Regions from separate parts of the Paenibacillus sp. FSL H8-0168 genome, predicted to be linked through region 1. Evidence: predicted binding sites of a transcription regulator. Region 1 holds the regulator's gene; the other holds the start of a gene.
The links. Region 1 encodes Rex, which represses fermentation and respiration genes when NADH is low (regulators of the CRP and FNR family bind a similar motif). Its sites were predicted from a motif close to TTGTGAAATATTTCACAA; they were not measured.
Positions count from the first base shown of each region.

Region 2: a site for Rex is predicted at 3,078-3,095, ahead of pflB (formate C-acetyltransferase). Genes of this name have one in related genera too.

Region 1 covers NZ_CP151948.1:3,371,829-3,376,597, forward strand. The annotation lists gene MHI21_RS14875 (DUF5590 domain-containing protein) at 330-854, opposite strand; gene MHI21_RS14880 (amidohydrolase) at 892-2,193, opposite strand; gene MHI21_RS14885 (redox-sensing transcriptional repressor Rex) at 2,180-2,833, opposite strand; gene dinG (ATP-dependent DNA helicase DinG) at 2,878-4,769, opposite strand, start outside.
Region 2 covers NZ_CP151948.1:3,528,707-3,533,475, forward strand. The annotation lists gene pflA (pyruvate formate-lyase-activating protein) at 1-731, opposite strand, end outside; gene pflB (formate C-acetyltransferase) at 783-3,044, opposite strand; gene adhE (bifunctional acetaldehyde-CoA/alcohol dehydrogenase) at 3,373-4,769, opposite strand, start outside.

The DNA of each region.
Region 1 (4,769 bases):
GCGAGACGCTGAGCGTAGGATTTGATCTTACGATCGCTGTTGCCACCCGATTTTTCTCGATTTTATTCTTACGGAGAAAATCCGGCGGTAAAGGCGAACGCTCCGCTTCTCCAGATTCAAATCCTCCACTCCGTACTGCCCGCCATAAAGATGAATTTTCCCTAGGAGAGAAGATGGATAGGTAAAGATGCTTCACTGGTTTTCAGCCCATTTTACGACATAGCAAGACTAAAAGACGTAAATACGATTTCCATCGCATTTACGTCTTTTTCTTGAGTTTTCAATTATTTACTAGTCATTCATTCCACATCTGCTAATCCTCAACCAGCTCAGTTATTGGGCAAAGTATATTTCACACCTGTCGCTACCCCATCTGAGAAACGATAAAAGCTGTAGTAATGATGACTTCCATCATCGTAAAACAACTGCCACACATATTCGCCATTGAACACACTCGGCTGAAGCCTTACAATTTTTGCACCTGGAAGCTGCTGTTGAATTATTGCCGTCATTTTTTGCTCATCGACTCCATTCTTCAGCAGTTCGGTGTGAACACCGCTATTATCTGCGGCAGGTACGTTAGGTTGTCCTTCCACTTTTTGAAAAGGAACCCACACCATTATATTTTCATTCTGTGCATTTTTCCCTTGAACCACCCAATATACCTGATCCCACACAGACTTCCATGTTTGAGTCGTGCTAACCAGACCACCTGATTGCTTGGCCTTAATGATAGCGGCATTTTTCTCAGCCACCTGGCCTTGAGTAACATAGGAATAATACCAGAAAATGCTGACCAGGATCAGTATTACGGCCAAAATGGCGACCGCTATCCACTTTTTCTTATTTTTCAAACCCGTGCTTCCTCTCTAAGGGGATGTGACACCTGAATTAGCGCGACAGCAGCCCTTCAAAGGCGGCTTGTGCCTCATGTTTGATGCGTTCCTCGTCCATAGTCAGGCATTCGCCGTTTTTCACAACCTGACGACCGTCTACCCATACGTGAACCACGTCTTTGGCGCTTGCTGAGTATACCGCATGGGAAATAAGATCTGTACGCGGCAAGAAATGTGCCTGATTCAGATCCAGCGCGATAAAGTCAGCCTTGTTGCCTGCTGCCAACGCTCCTACTTCTTTTAAACCAATTGACTTTGCACCGTATTCTGTTGCCAGACGCAGCGCTTCACTCGCAGGAACTGCCGTAGGGTCACCAGATACACCCTTGTGAATAAGTGCTGCCAGACGCATTTCCTCGAACATATCCAGGTTATTATTACTGGCAGGACCATCCGTTCCGAGAGAAACGGTAACCCCTGCACGCAGCAATTCAGGCACTCTTGCCACACCACTTGCCAGCTTCAAGTTGCTACCTGGGTTGTGCGAAACCGCTACACCACGTTCAGCCAGTAAAGCTATTTCTTCGTCATTCAAATGAACGCCATGGGCAACAAGCGAAGGACGGGAGAAAAAGCCAAGCTTATCCAAGTGTGCAACTGGACGCAAACCGTAGTCACGTACGTTTTGCTCCACTTCGGCGATCGTCTCAGACATGTGCGTATGCAGCGGCAAATCCAGATCATGCGCAGCTTGTACGAATTTTTCAATAAACGCAGGTGGACAGGTGTATGGCGCATGCGGTGACATCATCGTTGTAATACGCCCGTCTGCTTTACCATGCCAGTTACGCGCAAAAGTTACGGCCTCAGCCAGCTTGATTCGCTGTTCTTCCTCCGAACATAGTCCAATTGCTCCACGCATCAGACTTGCACGAATACCTGACTCTTCAGCCACACGAGCCACCTCATCCATATGATCGTACATGTCCAGGAAGGTCGTTGTACCACCTTTCAGCATTTCCAGCACAGACAACGACGTACCCCAGTACACATCCGTAGATGTAAACTTGGCTTCCATAGGCCACATTTTTTCCTGAAGCCATACCTGAAGTGCCAAGTCATCTCCATGCCCACGCAGCAGAGACATCGCCGCATGACCATGAGTATTAATCAGACCAGGTAAAAACAAAAGCCCCTTACCATCGATCGCTTCCGTCTCTTCCTCACCCGAAGGCAATGTCTCGCCAATGTAAGTAATGCGGCTATCTTCTACAATCATAGTACCATGGATTACCCCAGCTTCTGGTCCATTTACGGCAAAAGAGCCGTTTTTAATCATCCATTTATTCACTGTCATATTGTGTTTCTTCCTTTCCGTCCTCCAAATAATAAGCGAGGCTAAGCAAATCAGTTGTAAAGTCTGTGGCATGAATCCGAATGTTGGCCGGTGCCTTGAGAGTAGTCGGTGCAAAGTTCAGGATCGCTCCAATTCCGCTCTCAATAAGCCTGTCAGCCACGTGCTGTGCTTCAAAATCAGGTACGGTAATAATCCCGATTCGAATGTTTTTTTCTCTCACAGTCGCTTCCAGTTCATCCATCGGTTGCACGACCAATGTATTGATCTTGGTCCCTACCTTATCCGGAAACGCATCAAATACCGCTACAATCTTCATATTGTCTTTTAAATAAGCGTTATAATTCGAAAGGGCTTGCCCCAGATTACCCGCTCCGACCAATACTACATTAATTTGCTGATCGATTTTCAGGATATGGCGTATTTTCTCAATTAGATAAGAAACATCATAACCGATACCCTTCCGACCAAAATCTCCAAAATAGGCGAGATCTTTACGGATTTGGGCCGGGTTCAAATCTAGCCTCTGTCCCAACTCTTGAGAAGAGACCGTAGCCACCTCCCGTTTGTGAAGTGCATTCAGATAACGTAAATATACGGGTAACCTCCGTACGACAGCCTCTGAAATTTTATCTGATTTCATACTTGCTCCCCCTAATTGTAACGAACATACTTAGTGTCCGTCCGTTATGCCTCGGTCTCCGGGGCGGATTGGAGCCATTCGGCGATGCGGGGCACCATTTGCTCCGATGGCATATGCTCCATTTTTGGTCCCGGTAACGAGTACAAAAAGTGCTTTCCGTAATAGGATTCGATCACACGCGTATCGTAAACGATAACGACCCCGTGGTCGCTCGCTGTACGAACCAACCGACCAAATCCCTGTTTGAAGCGAATGACCGCTTGTGGTACAGACAGCTTCATAAATGGATTCTTCTTCTGCTGCTGGAGCAGCTCGCTTTTTGCCTCCAGCAACGGGTGATTCGGCGGTTGAAATGGCAAGCGAACAATGGCTAGACAAGTCAGAGCCTTCCCCGGAATATCGACGCCTTCCCAGAAGCTGCTGGTTCCCAGCAATACAGAAGCTTTGGCTTCCTGAAAACGGCGGGTTAGCTTGCTGCGACTCCCACTGTCCACTCCTTGTCCCAGCACAGTAATTTCGCTGGATGCTAAGGCCTCTTTGAGCGGCTCATACACTTGCCGGAGCATCCGATAGGAAGTAAACAGAACGAGCATTCTCCCCCGCGTCGCCTGAGCAGTCGCTCCTAGAGAGCTAACGAGCATATCTACAAAGTGTGCATCTCCTACACTGCCCTTCACGCTTGGGAAATCCCGTGGAATGACCAGCAACACCTGATCCCTGTAATTAAAGGGTGACGGGAGCTGCGAAGTCATCAGCCGCTCTTGATCTGCGGCCTCCTGCAAGCCAAGCTGATCGATCATGTACTGAAACGACTTATCTACCGATAAGGTAGCAGACGTCAGAATGATGCTTCTTTTTTTGTCAAAAAACATTTCTTTCAACTGGCGGCTCACATCGACGGGCACTGCATAAAATTGTAATGATTTACTGCGGAATTGCCCACTCGCTTCTAGCCAGTATACGGTTGTTTCATCATCGAGTCGCATAAAAAAGCGCAAATTTTCTCGAATCCCCGCCAGATCCTTGAGCAGACCCGTGATATCTGTAATAAGGCTATCCGCCGCATAATCGTCATGTTCTTCCTTGACGTCCAGCATCAGCTTGTCGCCCTTGCGCAAAATTTCACTCATCGTTACATATAGCTGATTTTCCAAAGCCCCCGCCTGATCCCACTTTGCAGGCTTGGCTGAAGGTTTGAGACGGGAAGAAAACTGTCCTGTTTCACCCGGTGTCGCATCGCTTCGCTCTGGCAACATGCCAAACAGCTTATCGCTTAGCAGGTCCCAAGTTTCCTTAACCTCTAACACGAGCGGATACATCTGATCGATGGTTGAGGCCCAATCCGTCGACTTCTCGTGCCCCGATTTCGCCAACTGTTGACGAAGTGAGGGCAGTTGTCCATTCTTGCTGTCTTTGAACAGTCGCGTCAGTGTATGCACGAGTGTGAAATATTTCATATGCATACCTAGGTGCTTACCAGCTACTTCCTCCAGGTGATGGGCTTCATCAATCACCAGATGTTCATAGCTCGGCAACAACTGGTGACTAGCTTTGACGTCTGTAAACAACTTAGAGTGATTCGTAATAACAACATCCGCTATCCCTGCTTCATGGCGTGCACGATGATAATAGCATTTGCGGAACCATGGGCAAGAACGACCAAGACAGGACTCTGAATCACTCGCCACCGTTTCCCAGAAATCTCCACCACGGTTGCTCAGATTCAGTTCTTCATCATCACCGGTTTCTGTTAGCGTCAACCAGACGATCATCTGAGCAGCTGTAATTAAATCTTCCTTCGGTGTCGCGAAGTCTCTTCTGTTTATTTTATGTTCAAACTTACGCAGACACAAATAATGTCCCCGACCCTTGAAAATAGCAGCCCGGAACGGAAACGGAATCACCTTAGTCAGCATCGGAATGTCGCGCTCGCGTA
Region 2 (4,769 bases), 160 kb from region 1:
CCTGCAGTCTCCAGACGACCCTCTTCAATGAGTCGGTATGCACGTTGAACTTCTTCATCTGTAGGAGATGGAACTCCCTCCAACGGATACTCCTTACCAAGCATTTCCCATTTGTAAACACCCATTTGATGGTAAGGTAAAATTTCGAATTTCTCGACTCCGTTCAACGTTCCGATAAACCGTCCCAAATTCAATAAATCTTGCTCGTCATCATGAATACCCGGTACAAATACGTGTCTAATCCACATTTTGCGCCCTTGCTCAGACAACCAGCGAGCCGTACTTAGCATACGGTCGTTAGACTTGCCTGTAAGCTTAATATGCTTGTCATTGTCAATATGCTTAATATCCAGTAGCACCAAGTCTGTTACGTCCAGCAGTTCATGGATACGGCCCGCGTCATTAAATCCGTTACTGTCCAGTGTCGTGTGCAAATTCCACCGACGTTTCACTTCTTTGAACAGCTCTGCGACAAAATGAGCTTGCAGCGTCGGTTCTCCACCGGATACGGTCAATCCGCCTCCTGAAGAACGGTAATAGGCTAAATACGGCTCAATCTCAGCCAATACCTCCTCCAACGTCATCGGATTACCTTCATTCAAGGCCCAAGTGTCCGGGTTATGGCAATATTGACATTTCAACAAGCATCCTTGCATAAAGAGCACGAAGCGGATGCCGGGACCATCGACGGTCCCGAAGGTTTCCAATGAGTGTATGTGACCTTTCAACATGTTGCATCATCCTTCCCGCATCCGCTATGCGTGCGTCATTGTAATACTTATTTACATTGTACCGTGGAAAGTACGGTTAATAACATCCAATTGTTGTTCACGAGTCAGCTTGATAAAGTTAACGGCATAGCCGGAAACACGAATCGTAAGCTGTGGATAGTTTTCTGGGTGCTCCATTGCATCCAACAGTTGTTCGCGAGCAAACACATTGACATTCAGATGATGTGCGTGGCTTCCAAAGTAGCCATCCATCATCGAAACAAGGTTTGTTTTGCGTGTTTCTTCTTCTTTACCCAGTGCTTTAGGCACGATGGAGAAGGTGTTCGAGATACCATCCAGACTGTGTTCATAAGGCAATTTGGCTACGGAACTCAGAGATGCCAAAGCACCTTTTTTATCACGGCCGTGCATTGGGTTTGCCCCTGGTGCAAACGGTTCGCCTGCTTTACGTCCATCTGGTGTTGTACCTGTTTTCTTACCGTACACCACGTTGGAAGTAATAGTCAGTACAGATTGAGTAGGAACCGCATTACGATAAGCTTTATGCTTGCGAATCATGCTCATGAAGCTTTCTACCAGTTCCACAGCGATGTTATCTACACGGTCATCGTTGTTACCATAGCAAGGATATTCGCCTTCGATTTCAAAGTCAACGGCAATCCCTTTTTCGTTACGGATTGGTTTAACTTTTGCAAATTTAATGGCACTCAAGGAGTCGGTAGCAACTGACAGACCCGCAATACCACAAGCCATGGTACGGAGAATATCACGATCATGCAACGCCATTTCAATGCGTTCGTAGCTATATTTATCATGCATGTAGTGAATAACATTCAAAGTGTTCATGTACAGTTTTGCCAACCATTCCATCATAGGTTTGAAGCGGCTCAACACTTCTTCATAATCCAGAACTTCACCTGTAATGGCTGGGAATTCAGGCCCTACTTGAACGCCAGATTTTTCATCTTTACCACCGTTAATTGCATACAGCAGAGCTTTAGCCAAGTTGGCACGAGCACCAAAGAATTGCATTTGCTTACCGATTTTCATTGCCGATACACAACAAGCAATACCATAATCGTCTCCATAAATTGGACGCATCAGATCGTCATTTTCGTACTGAATGGAGCTAGTTTCAATAGAAACTTTCGCACAATATTTTTTGAAGCCTTCAGGCAATTTTTCCGACCACAGTACAGTCAGGTTCGGCTCCGGTGCAGGTCCCAGATTGTAGAGGGTGTGCAGGAAACGGAAGCTGTTTTTAGTTACCCGAGTTTCTCCAGTTACGGACATACCACCAATGGACTCAGTAACCCAAGTTGGATCTCCACTGAATAGTTCATTATAGTCAGGTGTGCGCAAGAACTTAACAATACGCAATTTCATAACAAAATGATCGACCAGTTCTTGAGCTTGTTCTTCTGTCATTGTACCCTCTTCCATATCACGTTGAGAGTAAATATCAAGGAAGGAAGATACACGTCCTAAGGACATTGCTGCACCATTTTGTTCTTTGATTGCTGCAAGATATCCAAAATATACCCATTGGAAAGCTTCTTTCGCATTGTTAGCAGGTTTTGAAATATCAAAACCGTGCTCAGCAGCCATTTGTTTCAGTTCATTCAAAGCACGAATTTGTTCGGAAATTTCCTCACGCAGACGAATTACGTCTTCTTCCATGGAATCAACTTCAAGGCTTTTCAGTTGCAGCTTTTTATCTTGGATCAAGAAGTCTGCACCATACAAAGCTACACGACGATAGTCACCGATAATACGACCACGACCGTATGCATCAGGCAGACCAGTAATGATACCAGCTTTACGGGCTGCTCTCATTTCATCTGTATAAGCATCAAATACACCTTGGTTGTGAGTTTTACGAATATGAGTGAAAATATCAATGATACTTTCTGGTACTTCAAACCCATAGGCTTTACAAGCGTCGATCATCATCCGAATTCCACCAAACGGCTGCAAAGAGCGTTTGAATGGAGCATCTGTTTGTACACCGACAATTTGCTCTTTATCCCGGTCTAGATAACCCGGTTTATGTGAAATAATAGTGGATGGCGTATTCACGTCTACATCAAGCACGCCGCCGTTTGCCAACTCTTTTTTGGTAAGATCGGATACAATATCCCACAATGCAGTTGTGTTGGCGGTAGGACCAACCAAAAATTCTTCATTGCCAACATAAGGTAAGATATTAGTTTCAATAAAATCGTTGACGTTAACTTCTTTAGTCCATTTGCCTTTTTTAAAACCTCTCCAGCCAGATTGTTGCTCTTGTAATTCTCTCTCAATCACCGACATGTAAATCCCTCCAAATTGTTTGGTCTTCCGGACTTGTGATTTTTTTCACGATAAAGCTATTTCTTGAGCCCGGCCTGTTCACCGATGCCTTACGCTCAGTGTCGGGACCTTTCTTACACCCTTATTGTAGAATAATGATAGAGTGTAGTATGTGATAAAAATCACAATATGAGTGATTTTTATCACTTTATTTTCCCTAGCTTCACGCCTATATCCTTAGCCTTGCCGTTCACCTCCCTTCCCAAACCAACAGGCCCTCTATATAGAGAGCCTGCATGGGTATTGAACGAGAAAATGCTTTTTCACAAGCCTCTTCGTACCTATTATATTATTGGTCAAAACGTCCGTAGAAGGCATTGCGATAGACATCAGCCAACTCAGTAACCAGCGGCAACTTCGGATTCGCAGTTGTACATTGATCTTCAAAAGCGCGGTCAGCCAGATAGTCTACACGTGATTCGAAATCCTTCGCATCGAAACCGATTTGTTGGAACGATTCCTCGATACCAAGTGTTTTGTTCATCTTACGGATCGCTTCGATCAAGCTGTTAACCCCTTCTTCGGTGGTACGTGCAGGCAGTCCCAGTATGCGCGCAATTTCTGCATAACGCTCATCCGCAACAAAGTGCGAATATTTAGGGAACGAAGCAAATTTTGTCGGTTTTTTCGCATTATAGCGAATGACGTGCGGCATCAAAATGGCATTCGTGCGGCCATGCGCTGTGTGGTATTGTCCACCCCATTTATGTGCAAGACTGTGGTTAATGCCCAAGAATGCATTAGCAAACGCCATACCAGCAAGTGTGGAAGCATTATGCATTTTTTCACGAGCCAGCTTATCACCGGTCAGAGCCGATTGTTCCAGGTATTGGAATACCAATTGAATGGCTTTAATCGCCAGACCGTCTGTGTAGTCATTAGCCATTACGGACACGTAAGCCTCGATAGCATGTGTCAGAACGTCCATACCTGTGTCCGCTACAGCTGTTTTAGGCAGCGAATATACAAACACTGGGTCAATAATTGCCACATCAGGAGTCAACTCATAGTCAGCCAGCGGGTACTTCGTGTTGCCCAGGTTTTTGTCCGTAATTACTGCGAACGATGTAACTTCGGACCCTGTACCCGAGGTTGTAGGGATAGCTACAAATTGTGCTTTTTGACCCAAACGTGGGTACTTGTAAATCCGTTTACGGATATCCATGAATTTTTGTTTTAAGTTATTGAAATCAGTATCTGGATATTCATAGAACATCCACATGCCTTTAGCCGCATCCATTGGCGAACCGCCGCCCAGTGCGATGATGCAATCCGGTTGGAAACGTCTCATCATTTCAGTACCACGTTCTACCGTAACTGTCGATGGATCTGGCTCTACTTCAGAGAACACTTCGATAGCTACTGGTGTTTGGCGTTGATGCAGATAATGAATAACACGATCTACATATCCCAGTTGTACCATCATAGGGTCCGTGATAATGGCTACACGTGTGATATCAGGCATTTTAGCAAGATACTGTGTCGAATTTTTCTCAAAATAGATTTTGGAAGGTACTTTGAACCATTGCATATTCACCGTCCGTTTCGCCACCCTTTTCACATTAATCAAATTGACTGCCGATACGTTCGACGAAGTCGAGTTACGACCGTACGAACCGCAACCGAGTGTCAACGAAGGAAGGTTGGTGTTGTAAATGTCGCCAATCGCACCATGTGTGGAAGGTG